DNA from 3 places in the Streptomyces sp. NPDC029169 genome. Region 3 is predicted to be linked to each of the others. Evidence: riboswitches for the same ligand, from Rfam matches in the RefSeq annotation. Region 3 holds a riboswitch; each other region holds the start of a gene.
The links. Region 3 has a riboswitch for cobalamin ahead of ACZ4VI_RS09020 (ribonucleoside-diphosphate reductase subunit alpha). Riboswitches for the same ligand answer to the same signal wherever they lie in the genome.

Region 1: another riboswitch for cobalamin. It lies ahead of ACZ4VI_RS14810 (energy-coupling factor ABC transporter permease); the one in region 3 lies ahead of ACZ4VI_RS09020 (ribonucleoside-diphosphate reductase subunit alpha).
Region 2: another riboswitch for cobalamin. It lies ahead of cobN (cobaltochelatase subunit CobN); the one in region 3 lies ahead of ACZ4VI_RS09020 (ribonucleoside-diphosphate reductase subunit alpha).

The regions. Positions count from the first base shown of each region.
Region 1 covers NZ_JBVHXA010000006.1:351,800-356,356, forward strand. Annotated here, with positions in the region: gene ACZ4VI_RS14790 (oxidoreductase) at 1-21, opposite strand, end outside; gene ACZ4VI_RS14795 (ATP-binding cassette domain-containing protein) at 189-1,037, opposite strand; gene cbiQ (cobalt ECF transporter T component CbiQ) at 1,034-1,783, opposite strand; gene ACZ4VI_RS14805 (energy-coupling factor ABC transporter substrate-binding protein) at 1,790-2,131, opposite strand; gene ACZ4VI_RS14810 (energy-coupling factor ABC transporter permease) at 2,128-2,841, opposite strand; cobalamin riboswitch at 2,871-3,066, opposite strand; gene ACZ4VI_RS14815 (PTS-dependent dihydroxyacetone kinase phosphotransferase subunit DhaM) at 3,319-3,723, opposite strand; gene dhaL (dihydroxyacetone kinase subunit DhaL) at 3,720-4,334, opposite strand; gene dhaK (dihydroxyacetone kinase subunit DhaK) at 4,342-4,557, opposite strand, start outside.
Region 2 covers NZ_JBVHXA010000021.1:39,644-44,200, reverse strand. Annotated here, with positions in the region: gene cobN (cobaltochelatase subunit CobN) at 1-1,727, opposite strand, end outside; cobalamin riboswitch at 1,767-1,901, opposite strand; gene ACZ4VI_RS30725 (cobalamin biosynthesis protein CobG) at 1,969-3,501, shown strand; gene ACZ4VI_RS30720 (precorrin-8X methylmutase) at 3,516-4,151, shown strand; gene ACZ4VI_RS30715 (precorrin-2 C(20)-methyltransferase) at 4,148-4,557, shown strand, end outside.
Region 3 covers NZ_JBVHXA010000003.1:500,928-505,484, forward strand. Annotated here, with positions in the region: gene ACZ4VI_RS09020 (ribonucleoside-diphosphate reductase subunit alpha) at 1-2,152, opposite strand, end outside; cobalamin riboswitch at 2,283-2,411, opposite strand; gene ACZ4VI_RS09025 (GNAT family N-acetyltransferase) at 2,464-2,973, opposite strand; gene mctP (monocarboxylate uptake permease MctP) at 3,223-4,557, opposite strand, start outside.

The sequences.
Region 1 (4,557 bases), on a different contig from region 3:
CAGGTGCGGGTACGGGGTCATGGGGGCGCCTCCTCGCGCAGGGGTCGTCAGGACTGTTGTAGACGAGGCGAGGGCGCTTGTGCAACTAGTTGCATAACAGTGGGAGGGTGATCTGCGCGACGTTGCCATGACGCACCACGGCCCCCGGCTGGGATCCGCCGGGGGCCGCGATGTGACCAGTGAGGTGGTCAAGCCTCTCGGGTCGCTGTGACCCAGCCGTCCAGGTCCTCCGCCGTGCGCGGGCCCTCCCTGTCCGCGGCGAGCAGCCCGTGCGCGCGCAGCAGGCGCGTCACCGCCATGCCCCACGGGCGGCGAAGCCGGGCCGCGTCGAGCAGCGCGTCGTCGGCGAGCAGCTCCTCGACCGGGCCCGTTCGGAGGCCCTCCGGCGAGAGGACCGCGGCCTCGTCCGCCCAGCGCAGCGCCAGGTCGACGTCATGGGTGGCCATCACCACCGTGGTACCCGACTCCCGCAGCCGGCCAAGGACCTCAAGGAGCCGTTCCTGCCCGTGCGGATCGAGACCGGCCGTCGGCTCGTCCATGATGAGAACCCGGGGGCGCATCGCGACGGCGCCGGCGATCGCAGCCCGCTTCCGCTGCCCGTACGAGAGCAGATGCGTCGGCCGGTCCTCCAGCGCGACGATGTCCAGCGCCTCCAGCGCCTCGCGCACCCGGAGCCGTACCTCCTCCTCCGGCAGTCCCAGGTTCATCGGCCCGAACGACACGTCCTGACCGACCGAGGCCGCGAAGAGCTGGTCGTCCGGGTCCTGGACGACCAGCTGCACGGTCGTCCGCAGGAGCGTCAGTCCCTTCCTGTCGTACGACACCTCCTCGCCGTCCAGCCGGAGCGCGCCGCTCCCGCAGCGCAGGCCCCCGCTCAGCAGCCGCAGCATCGTCGTCTTGCCGCCGCCGTTACGGCCGAGGAGTGCCATCGCCCGGCCCTCCGGCACGGCGAAGTCGATGCCGTCGAGGACGACCGGCCCGTCCTCGTAGGCGAACGTGGCCTTCACCAGTTCCACGACAGGTGGCGCAGGACTCACGGCAGGGACCTTTCCAGTACGAGAGTGAGGGCAACGAGCCCGCCCAGCAGGCCGGCCGTCGAGGCGAGGAAGCGGCCCGAGACCGCGGCCTCCGGCACAAGGACCCGCAGCGTCCCGTCGTAACCCCGCCCGGCGAGGCCCGACTGCAGGCGCTGCGCCCGGTCGAAGGCGCGCACGAACGCCGTCGCGCCGAGGCCGGCGAGGGAACGCCAGGCCGCCGCCCGCGTGGTCAGCCCCAGCCGGGCCGCCTGCGCCTGCCGGATTTTGGATATTGAATCCAAAAGAAGAAAGCTGATCCGGTACATCACCAGCGCCACGTCCACCACCGGCGCCGGCACCCCGGCCCGCACCAGTCGCGGCAGCACGTCCGAGACGGGTGTGGTGAAGGCGAACAGCAGCACGCCCAAGGACGCGGACGACGTCCGCAGCAACAGCTCACCCGCGTGGACCGGACCGTTCTCCGCGAGCGCGACGAGGCCCCGGGCCCCGCCCACCTCGAAGAGGAGCGGGACCGCACCCGTCACACAGAAGCCCAGCGGGATGCGGAACGCGCGCCACAGCTGACGCCCCGGCACCCCGGCCGGACCGAGGAGGACGCCCAGGGTGGCCGCCGCGACCAGGACGGCACCGGGCCACGGCGGCAGACAGACCGCGCACAGCGTCAGACCGAATCCGAGCACGGCCTTCTCGGCAGGGTGTCGGCGGCGCCAGCGACTGCTGTGCGCCGCGGCGTCGATCGGCAGCACCGGCGGCTACTCGTCGCCCGTGGCCGCTCGCGACAGCTTCGCCGCCGCGCGCGCCTCACCCTGCCTGCGCCCGCGCCGCAGCCCGAAGTAGTACGCGAGCACTCCGGCGCCGAGTGCCGCCTGCAGGGAGAACAGCCCCGACTCGATCTCGGCGGACGGCGGCTCGTACAGCGGGCTGAACCACGGCTCGTAGTCCGGGTCGATCTCGGTGATCGCCGCCTCCGCCTGCCCGTCCGCGCCCGTGAACGGCTCCTCCTTGCCGTCGCCGAGACCCAGCGCGAGCGGGAGCACCGCCAGCGCCGCGACGACGAGCAGCAGCAGGGTGTTGATCTTCGCGTTACGGCTCATCGGGCGCTCGCCTCCGCCGCGTCGGTCTTCTCATCGGACTTCTTACGGGACGGCAGCAGGACACCGAGCCGGGTCAGGTCGCTCTTGCTGGACTGCGTGAGCAGCCGCATCACGAGCACCGTGAGCAGCCCCTCGCTGACGGCGAGCGGCAGCTGCGTGACCGCGAAGATGCCGCCGAACTTGGCCAGCGCGCCGAGCACACCGCTGCCCGGGTCGGGGAAGGCCAGCGCGAGCTGGACGCTGGTCACGCAGTACGTCGACAGGTCGGCGACGAACGCGCCGAAGAACACGCTCACCATGAGCGGCACTTCGAAGCGGCGCAGCAGCCAGTACGTACCGAAACCGGCCCACGGCCCCACGATCGCCATCGAGAACACGTTGGCGCCGAGCGTGGTGAGCCCGCCGTGGGCGAGCAGCAGCGCCTGGAAGAGCAGCGTGATCGTGCCCAGGACCGCCATCACCGGCGGACGGAACAGGATGGCGCCCAGGCCCGTACCGGTCGGGTGCGAGCAACTGCCCGTCACCGACGGGAGCTTGAGGGCGGAGAGGACGAAGGTGAACGCACCGGACGCACCGAGCAGCAGGGTGGACTCGGGGTTGGCCTTGACCTCACGGGTCAGCGCGCGGACGCCGTGGACGACGAAGGGAGCGGACGCGACGCCCCAGGCGGCCGCGTGCACAGGGGGCAGATACCCCTCGGCTATATGCATGGTTGGGAGACCCTCTCCAGCACCTCGTGGATGGACAACGCACCTTGGCCGGTCTCCTGGCTGACGGGTCATGCCGCCGCGGCTCCGCCTTCCCACACCGCCGCGGTCTCCCGCGGCGGTCCAGTGGCTTCCCCGGAGGGATGGAGCCGGACTTCCCGATCACAGTGGCGAGGGCCGCACCGGTACCGCACCGGTTTCCCGTACACCAAGGCGCTGTGACATTAGTGGGTTGACCAGCTACATCACAACACGGCGCCTCCCCGGGACGGTGTGTGACGAGCCTCCCGGGCCCCCGGCACACCCCTTCCGCCTCGCCTCACCCCTTGCGTCCCCGGCTCACTCCTTCCGTCCCCGGCTCCCCCCTGCCGGCCCCCGGCTCACCCCCGTCCGTCTCTGTTCACTCCTTCCGTCCCCGGCTCACCCCCGTCCGTCTCTGTTCACTCCTTCCGTCCCCGGCTCACGCCTTCCGTCCCCCGGTCACTCCTTCCGGTACGTGTACGCCTCCGAGGCCGCGGCCACCACCGCGTCCAGGTCCCCGCCCGCGCTCGCGGTGACGAGGGCGGCGACGGCGCCCTCGACGAACGGGGCATCCACGAGCCGTGATCCCACGGGCAGTTCGTCCCCCTCGGCGAGAAGCGCCTTGACGGTCAGGACGGCGCTGCCGAGGTCGACGAGGAGGGCCACCCCGGCGCCCCGGTCGACCGCCTTCGCCGCCTCGACGATCCGCTCGGAGCTGGTGCCGAGGCCTCCGTCGGGGGTGCCGCCGGCGGCGGCGACCGGCGCGGTCGGGCCGCCGCCCGCGAGCCCCTGGGCCAAGGCGGCGACGGCGTCGGCCACGCCCGCGCTGTGCGAGACAAGCACGATGCCCACCGGACCGGTCACGCGGCGGCCACCTCCGCCAGGGCGGCGACGAGCAGCGCCGACGAGGTGGCTCCGGGGTCCTGGTGGCCGATGGAACGCTCGCCCAGATAGCTCGCCCGGCCCTTGCGCGCCTGGAGCGGTACGGTCGCGAGGGCGCCGGCCTCGGCCGCGTCCCGGGCGGCGGCGAAGGAGTCGCCGAGCGCCTCGGCCGCCGGAACGAGCGCGTCCAGCATCGTCTTGTCCCCGACCTGGGCCCCGCCGAGCTGGCCGACGGCGGCGACCCCGGCGGCCAGCGCCGCCGCCAGGTCCTGCCGCGTCACCGAGGTGCCGTCCCCGAGCGCCTTGCCGGTGCGGCGCAGCAGCGTCCCGTACAGCGGTCCGGAGGCGCCTCCGACGGTGGAGATCAACTGCCGCCCAGCGGCGACGAGTACGGCCCCCGGTGTCTCGGTCGGCTCCTTGTCCAGGAGGTCCGTCACGGCGGCGAACCCCCGCTTCAGGTTGGTGCCGTGGTCCGCGTCGCCGATCGCCGAGTCGAGCTCGGTCAGGTGCCCGGCCTCCCGGTCGACGGCGGCCGCGGCCGTGGTCAGCCAGCGACGGAAGAACGCGGCGTCGAACTCGTTCACTTCGGGCATCCCCCGCTCACCGGCCCCAGCGCAGAGCGGGCGTCTGCACGGGCGCGTCCCACAGCCGCAACAACTCCTCGTCGGCCTCGCAGACCGTCACCGAGCAGCCGGCCATGTCCAGCGAGGTCACGTAGTTGCCCACCAGTGTGCGGGCGACCGGGACCCCGCGCTCGGCCAGGACCCGCTGTACCTCGGCGTTGAACCCGTACAGTTCGAGCAGCGGCGTGCCGCC
Region 2 (4,557 bases), on a different contig from region 3:
AGGGTCGCGTGCACGCGCCGCTTGGCCTGCGTGCCCTCGCCCGGGTCGTTGACGAGGAACGGGTAGACGAGCGGCAGATCGCCGAGCGCCGCGTCCGGGCCGCACGCGGCCGACAGGCCCGCGTTCTTGCCCGGCAGCCACTCCAGGTTGCCGTGCTTGCCGAGGTGGACCATCGCGTCCGCGCCGAAGCCGCCGTCCTCGGCGCGCGCCGCGATCCAGCGGTAGGCGGCCAGGTAGTGGTGGGAGGGCGGGAGATCGGGGTCGTGGTAGATCGCGATCGGGTTCTCGCCGAAGCCGCGCGGCGGCTGGATGAGGATCAGCAGGTTCCCGCGCCGCAGGGCGGCGAGGACGATGTCGCCCTCGGGGTTGCGGGAGCGGTCGAGGAACATCTCGCCGGGCGCCGGGCCCCAGTGCTCCTCGACGTGCGTACGCAGTTCCTCCGGCAGGGTCGCGTACCAGCGCTTGTAGTCGGCGGCCGGGATACGGACCGGGTTGCGGGCGAGCTGCTCCTCGGTGAGCCAGTCCTGGTCGTGGCCGCCGGCCTCGATCAGGGCGTAGATCAGCTCGTCGCCGTCACCGGAGACGAGACCGGGAATCTCCTCCACGGGCCCGAAGTCGTACCCCTCTGCCCGCAGTCGGCGCAGCAGCGCGACGGCGGAGGCGGGGGTATCGAGGCCGACCGCGTTGCCGATCCGGGAGTGCTTGGTCGGGTACGCGGAGAGGACCAGGGCGAGCTTCTTCTCGGCGTTCGGGATGTGCCGCAGACGGGCGTGGCGGACGGCGATCCCGGCGACCCGGGCCGCGCGCTCGGCGTCGGCGACATAGGCCGGGAGGCCGTCCTCGTCGATCTCCTTGAAGGAGAACGGGACGGTGATGAGCCGGCCGTCGAACTCGGGCACGGCGACCTGGCTGGCGGCGTCCAGCGGGGAGAGCCCCTCGTCGTTCTCCTCCCAGGCGGAGCGCGAGCCGGTGAGGCAGAGCGCCTGCAGGATCGGTACGTCGAGGGCGGCGAGCGCGCCCGCGTCCCAGGCGTCCTCGTCCCCGCCGGCCTGCGCCTCGGCGGGCTTGGTGCCGCCGGCGGCGAGGACGGTGGTGACGATGGAGTCCGCGCGGCGGAGGGTGTCGACCAGCTCGGGCTCGGGGGCGCGCAGGGAGGCGACGTAGAGCGGGAGGGCCTGCGCGCCGGCGTCCTCGATCGCCTCGCAGAGCGCGTCGACGAAGGCGGTGTTCCCGCTCATGTGGTGGGCGCGGTAGTAGAGCACGGCGACGGTCGGTCCGGTCTCCGTACGGGGAGTGCGCTCCAGGGGGCCCCAGGTGGGGGCGGGGGCCGGGGCCTCGAAGCCGTGACCGGTGAGCAGCACGGTGTCGGAGAGGAAGCGGGCGAGCTGCTCCAGGTTGGCGGGGCCGCCGTGCGCGAGGTAGGCGTGGGCCTCGGTGGCGACGCCGACGGGGACCGTGGAGGCCTCCATGAGCTGGGCGTCCGGGGCCTGTTCGCCGGAGAGCACGACCAGCGGCCGGCCGGCGGCACGCAGCGCGTCCAGGCCCTCCTCCCAGGCCCGCAGCCCGCCGAGGAGACGTACGAGAACGAGGTCGGCGCCGTCGAGGAGCCCCGGGAGGTCGTCCAGGGCGAGACGGGAGGGGTTGGCGAACCGGTACTCGACCGGGCCGCCGGCCGCGCGGGCGCTGAGCAGGTCGGTGTCGGAGTGCGACAGCAACAGAATTCGCATGCGTGCGCAGGCCTTCCTCGGGGTTGTCCGCGCCCCGGGTGGTCGTGTGGACGGCAGGAGTTCCTGACTCACCCGGCCCCTTCCGGGACCCGGCTCACAGTGGCGGGACCGCGCCGGATTCTCACCGGGCTTCCTCCCCGGGGTCCTGGGACCCCATGCCGATCTGCATAGTAGAGCGTGCCCTCGGCCAGGCGGGGGGTTGGCCGGATCACACTCGGTGGTCGCCCGGATCCACGTCGGTATGCTCGCCGCCATGCCGACCGACCCGCGCACCACGCCCAACCGGGGCGAACCCGTCATACGGGACCGCGGTGACGCCTGCCCCGGGGCGCTTCGGCTGCACGCCGCCGACGACGGGCGATTGGCCCGACTGCGCCTGCCTGCAGGTTTGTTGACGGCACGTCAGGCCGAGATCCTGGCCAGCGCGGCCGAGGACCTGGGCGACGGGCGCGTCAGCGTCACCTCCCGGGGGAACGTGGAGCTGCGCGGCCTCGCCGAGGGCTGCGGGGCGGAGCTGGCGGAGCTGCTCGCGGGGGCCGGTCTGCTGCCCTCCCCGACCCATGAGCGTGTCCGGAACATCGTCGCCTCCCCGGCGGCCGGACTGGACGGACTCGGCTGCGGTGACGTGCAGTTGTGGGCCCGCGAACTGGACGCGCTGCTGTGCGCGGAGCCCGCCGCGGCCGCCCTCTCGGGCCGCTTCCTCTTCGCCCTCGACGACGGCCGCGGGGACGTGGCGGGGCTCGGCGGAGATGTGACCTTGATCGCAGCGGCGTCCTGGGCGGACGGCGAGGGTACGGCCAGGGTCCGGGAGCCCGACGTGCCGCGTGGCGGGGGTGCGGCGACGCCGCCGGCCGGGCGGCCCGCGGCCGGAGTCCAGGACCCGGACGGGATCCAGGACCCGGACGGGATCCGGGACCCGGACGCGTCGCGGGCCGGCAGCGCGGCCACGTCGGCGGCCGGGCTGCCCGCGGCCCGGGTCCAGGACCCGGACGGGGTCCAGGACCCGGACGCGCCGCGGGTCGGCAGCGCGGCCACGTCGGCGGCCGGTCGGCCCGCGTGCGGCGCATCCGTCGCGCTGCTCCGCGTCGGCGCCCAGGTCTTTCGGGTCGCTCACGCCGACGCGCCCCGCGCCGCGCTCGCCGCCGCCTTGGCCTTTCTCGACGCCGCGCGGGACGCCGGGAACGGGGCCTGGCGGGTGCGGGAGCTGCCTGAGGGGTGCCGGCCTGACCTGGCCGGGGCCCTCGCCCGGGCCGGGGTCGTGGCGGAGCCCGTATCCACGACAGAGGTCCCCCGGGGCGCGCCGCCCGCGCCCGGGCTCCTCGGCGACACCGCCCTGCACGTCCTCGCGCCACTCGGCCGACTGACCGCCGCCCAGCTGCGGGCCCTCGCCGCCACGGCCGACGAGGTACGGCTGACCCCCTGGCGGGGCGTCGTCGTGACCGGCGTCGCGCCCGAGCGGCTCGACGCGCTCGCGGGCGCCGGGCTGATCACCCGCCCCGACGACCCCTGGAACGGCGTCGGCGCCTGCACCGGGCGCCCCGGCTGCTCCAAGTCCCTCGCCGACGTCCGGGCGGACGCCACCCCGGGCGACGGCGGCCTCCCCGTCCATTTCTCCGGGTGCGAGCGCCGCTGCGGCCATCCTCAAGCCCCTACGTGGGTCGATGTCGTCGCCACCGGCGAGGGCGCCTACCTCGTGGACGGGCGCCCCACCCCCCGTACCGAACTCCCCGACGCCGTCGCGACGGCCCGCGTCCCCCCAGCAACCACGAGATGAGCGAGAACGACACGATGTTCGACTACGAGAAGGACGGCGCGGAGATCTACCGCCAGTCCTTTGCCACGATCCGCGCCGAGGCGGATCTGGCGGGCCTGCCCGCCGACGTCAGCCAGGTCGCGGTGCGCATGATCCACGCCTGCGGCATGACCGACCTCGTACGCGATATCGCCTACTCCCCGCAGGTCGTCTCGCGCGCCCGCGCCGCCCTGCGCGCCGGTGCGCCCATCCTCTGCGACGCGCAGATGGTCGCGAGCGGCGTCACCCGCAGGCGGCTGCCCGCCGACAACGACGTGGTCTGCACGCTCTCCGACCCCTCCGTGCCCGCGCTCGCCGCCGAGCTCGGCACCACCCGCAGCGCCGCCGCCCTCGAACTCTGGCGCGACCGCCTCGAAGGCTCCGTCGTCGCCATCGGCAACGCGCCCACCGCCCTCTTCCACCTCCTGGAGATGATCGCGAAGGGCGCCCCCCGCCCCGCGGCCGTCCTCGGCATCCCGGTCGGCTTCATCGGCGCCGCCGAGTCCAAGGACGCCCTCGCCGCCCAGGAACTGGGCCTCGACTACCTCGTCGTACGGGGCCGGCGCGGCGGTAGCGCGATGACCGCCGCCGCGATCAACGCGATCGCTCACGAAGCGGAGATCCAGCAGTGACCGGAAAGCTGTACGGCGTGGGCCTCGGCCCCGGCGACCCGAACCTGATGACGGTGGCGGCCGTGAAGGCCATCGCCGCCGCCGACGTGATCGCGTACCACTCCGCCCGGCACGGCCGCTCCATCGCCCGGTCCATAGCCGCCGAGCACATCCGCGAGGACCACATCGAGGAGCGGCTGATGTACCCGCTCACGGTGGAGACCACGGACCACCCCGGCGGCTACCGGGGCGCGCTCGACGACTTCTACGAGGAGGCGGCGGCCCGCCTCGCCGCCCACCTGGACGCGGGCCGCACGGTCGCCGTGCTCGCCGAGGGCGACCCGCTCTTCTACGGCTCGTACCAGCACATGCACAAGCGGCTCGCGGACCGTTACGACACCACCGTCATCCCCGGTGTCACCTCGGT
Region 3 (4,557 bases):
ACAGGTTCAGGGACTGGCTCTGGTCCAGGAACGGCGTGCGGGCCGCCGCCATGTCGATCAGGCCGCGCTGCGGGATCTCCCACGCCGTCCGGTACAGCTCGCGGACCTCGGCCGGGACCCAGGTGAAGCCGGCCACCGAGCCGTTGGACTCGCGCAGTGCCTCGCGGGTCTGCGCGTCCCACACGCCGAGCCGCTTCAGCTCCTCCACCAGGTACGAGTTGACCTGGAGGAACTCTCCCGAGAGCGTCTCGCGCTTGAACAGGTTGGAGACCTGCGGCTCGATGCACTCGTACACGCCCGCGATCGAGGCGATCGTCGCCGTCGGCGCGATGGCGAGGAGGAGGGAGTTGCGCATGCCGGTCGACGCGATCCGCTCGCGCAGCGCCGTCCACCGCTCCGGCCAGTTCAGCTCGACGTCGTAGTGGTCGGGGTGCAGGACACCGCGCGCCGTACGGGTCTTCTCCCAGGCCGGCAGGGGGCCGTTGCGCTCGGCGAGGTCGGCGGAGGCCTCGTACGCCGCCAGCATGATCCGCTCGGCGATACGGGTGGACAGGGCGCGCGCCTCCGCCGAGTCGAAGGGCAGCTTCAGCTGGAAGAAGACGTCCTGGAGGCCCATCGCGCCCAGGCCCACCGGGCGCCAGCGGGCGTTGGAGCGGCCGGCCTGCTCGGTCGGGTAGAAGTTGATGTCCACGACCCGGTCGAGGAACGTGACGGCCGTGCGGACGGTCTCGTCCAGGCGCTCCCAGTCGATGTCGCCGTCGACGACGAATGCTCCCAGGTTCACCGAACCCAGGTTGCAGACCGCCGTCTCGCCGTCGTCCGTGACCTCCAGGATCTCCGTGCAGAGGTTGGAGGAGTGGACCGTGTGGCCCGGCTCGGCGGTCTGGTTGGCCGTGCGGTTCGAGGCGTCCTTGAACGTCATCCAGCCGTTGCCGGTCTGGGCGAGGGTCCGCATCATCCGGCCGTACAGGTCACGGGCGGGCATGGTCTTGCGGGCGAGCCCCTTCGCCTCGGCGGCGCGGTACGCGGCGTCGAACTCCTCGCCCCACAGGTCGACCAGCTCGGGCACGTCGGCCGGGGAGAAGAGCGACCACTCGGCGTCGGCGTTGACGCGGCGCATGAACTCGTCCGGGATCCAGTGCGCCAGGTTCAGGTTGTGCGTACGCCGGGCGTCCTCACCGGTGTTGTCGCGCAGCTCAAGGAACTCCTCGATGTCCGCGTGCCAGGTCTCCAGGTAGACCGCGGCCGCGCCCTTTCGCCGCCCGCCCTGGTTCACGGCCGCGACCGAGGCGTCCAGGGTCTTCAGGAACGGCACGATGCCGTTGGAGTGCCCGTTGGTGCCGCGGATCAGCGAACCGCGGGCGCGGATACGGGAGTACGAGAGCCCGATGCCGCCCGCGTGCTTCGAGAGCCGCGCGACCTGGTGGTAACGGTCGTAGATGGAGTCCAGCTCGTCGAGCGGGGAGTCGAGGAGGTAGCAGGACGACATCTGCGGGTGGCGGGTGCCGGAGTTGAAGAGCGTGGGGGAGGAGGGCAGGTAGTCCAGCCGGCTCATCAGCCCGTACAGCGCGGCGACTTCGTCCAGGGCGCGCGTGGAGTCGTCCTCGGCCAGACCGCAGGCGACGCGGAGCATGAAGTGCTGCGGCGTCTCGATCACCTTGCGGGTGATCGGGTGACGCAGCAGGTAACGGGAGTAGAGGGTGCGCAGGCCGAAGTAGCCGAAGCGGTCGTCCGCGGTGCCGTCGATGAGCGCGTCGAGCCGCTCGGCGTGCAGGGCGACGAACGCGGCGGTGCGGTCGGCGATCAGGCCCTCGCGGTGACCGACGGCGACGGACTCGGAGAAGGTGACCGAGCCCTGGGAGGCCGCCTCGTCGGCGATCGTGATCGTGAGCAGCCGGGCCGCGAGCCGGGAGTACGCGGGGTCCTCGGCGATCAGACCCGCGGCCGCCTCCGTGGCCAGTTCGCGCAGCTCCGCCTCGTCCGAACCGGCGTTGCGGCCGCGCAGCGCGGCGGCGGCGACCTTGCCGGGGTCGGTGTCGGTGAGGTCGGCGGTGAGGTCGGTCAGGGTCCGCAGGAGTACGGTCCCGGGTCCGTCGCTCTCCTTGCCGTCGCTCTCGATCACTGCGGCCGGATCGGCGGGCGCGATGGTCACGTGGGGGCTCTCCCTCGCTCGGCTCGGGGCCGGCGGGGGGAGGCGGGCGGCGGCCACACCCGTACGCAGGGGAGGGCCGCGCCACGGCCCACTCCGCGAGGCCCGGACGTCTGTGGCACCCGGAACGGAAGGACCGGGCGCGCTGTCCGCAGGTCTTCGGACTCGGCCGGTGCACAAGCACACCGAAACCACACCGTTGCGGGACAGTTCCGGATTTCCACCGGATTCCCCTGCGAGAACAGCGAGCACGAGCATACATGTGGGGGGCGCTCCTCGAAGCACCCCCCACATGTTGTGTGTCGCCCGTGCGCCTACAACTCCAGGGCGTAGCTGAGCAGAAGGAACTCCGGCTGCTCGGGGAGGGGGCTCCAGTCCCGTTCCGGGGTGCGCCGGAAGCCGAGCCGCTCGTACACGCGGTGGGCGCCGCGCATGGCGGGCTGGGTGGACAGGACGATCCGTACGCAGCCCTCGACGGCCCGCGCGCGCTCGATGCAGGCCCGTACGAGCGCCTCGCCGACGCCCCGGCCGCGGGCGGCGCGGTCGACGGCCAGCATCCGGATCTCGGCCTCGCCCTCGCGGGCGAGGTCGGCCATCGGTCCGGGCGAGGGGACGAAGGTCACGCCGCCAAGCAGCGTGCCCTCCGCGTCGACGGCCACCAGCACCTCGGCCGCCGCGGCCCGCTTGGCCACGTCCCGCAGCTCGCCCAGATACCAGTCGCCCTCGCCGAAGTGGAGCAGCTCGTCGGCGAGATACGCCTGCCCGATGATCTCCCCGAGGGCGTCGTACTCCTCGGGCCGTACCGCCCTGGTGGTGAAGTCCATGCGACGCAGTCTGCCGCGCTCAGCCGCTCGCGCCCACTCCGTTGCCGGGGGCTCCGTCGCCGACCTGGATGCGCAGCCCGTTCTCCGTACGGAAGCCGTCGACCTCCGTCACGTACACGTGCCCGGGAAGGGTCTGCAGGGCCCGGGCGCGGGCCTCAAGCTCCGCGCGGTCGGGCGGGGACGCACCGAAGAAGGCCGCCGCGCTTTCCCTGAGGAAGCGCGACGGCCTTCGGTCGTGTCCGGAGCGGCTCAGTGGGAGCCGACGCCCACCTTCGGCAGCTCGGTGGCGACGCCCTTGTCGCCCGCGTCCGCCGTGTAGTCCGACGGCGAGGTCTCGTCCACGCCCTCCGGGGCCTTGACGGCCTTCAGGACGAAGGTCAGGACGACGGTGACGAGGACGTTGATCACGAAGGCGGTGAGGCCGATGTAACCGATCTCGCCGATGCCCGGGATCTCGGCGGACGAGCCGCCGAAGTGCTTCTGGGTCGGGCTGGCCACGCCGTACGCGGCCAGCGTGCCGTAGACCATGCCGACGGCCCAGCCCGTGAGCAGCGCCCAGCGGTGGAACCAGCGGGTGAACAGGCCGCCGACCAGGGCCGGGAGGGTCTGCAGGATCCAGATGCCACCGAGCAGCTGGAAGTTGATGGCGACCGTCTTGTCCATGGTGAGGACGAAGGCCAGCGCACCGACCTTGACGAGCAGCGACACCAGCTTGGACACCTTGGTCTCCTGCTCCGGCGTGGCGTCCGGCTTCAGGAAGTCCTTGTAGATGTTGCGGGTGAAGAGGTTGGCGGCGGCGATCGACATGATCGCGGCCGGCACCAGCGCGCCGATGCCGATGGCGGCGAAGGCGACGCCCGCGAACCAGTCCGGGAACATGTTCTCGAACAGCTGCGGGATGGCGAGCTGACCGTTGGTCACCTTCACACCGGCGGCGATCGCCATGAAGCCGAGCAGCGCGAGCAGGCCCAGCATCAGCGAGTACAGCGGCAGGATCGTGGTGTTGCGGCGGATCACGTCACGGCTGCGCGAGGAGAGCGTCGCCGTGATCGAGTGCGGGTACATGAAGAGCGCGAGCGCCGAGCCGAGCGCGAGCGTCGCGTAGCCCCACTGGCCCATCTCGCCCGGCACCAGCGCGCCGCGCGGCTTCTCGGTCGCCGGGTTGATCGTCGCGTACGCCTCGCCGGCCTTGGTGAAGATCTCGTCGAAGCCGCCCAGCTTGATCGGGATGTAGATGATCGCCACCGCGATGACGATGTAGATCAGGGTGTCCTTGACGAAGGCGATGAGCGCCGGGGCGCGCAGACCCGAGGAGTAGGTGTACGCCGCGAGGACACCGAAGGCGATGAGCAGCGGCAGGTCCTTGACGAACCAGTGCGTGTTCTCGCCGCCGCCCACGCCCATCACGTCCAGGACCGCCTGGATGCCGACGAGCTGGAGCGCGATGTACGGCATGGTCGCGAGGATGCCGGTGACGGCGACCGCCAGCGACAGGCCCTTGGAACCCCAGCGTCCGCGCACGAAGTCCGAGGTGGTGACGTACCCGTGCTTGTGCGACACCGACCAGAGGCGGGGCAGGAAGGT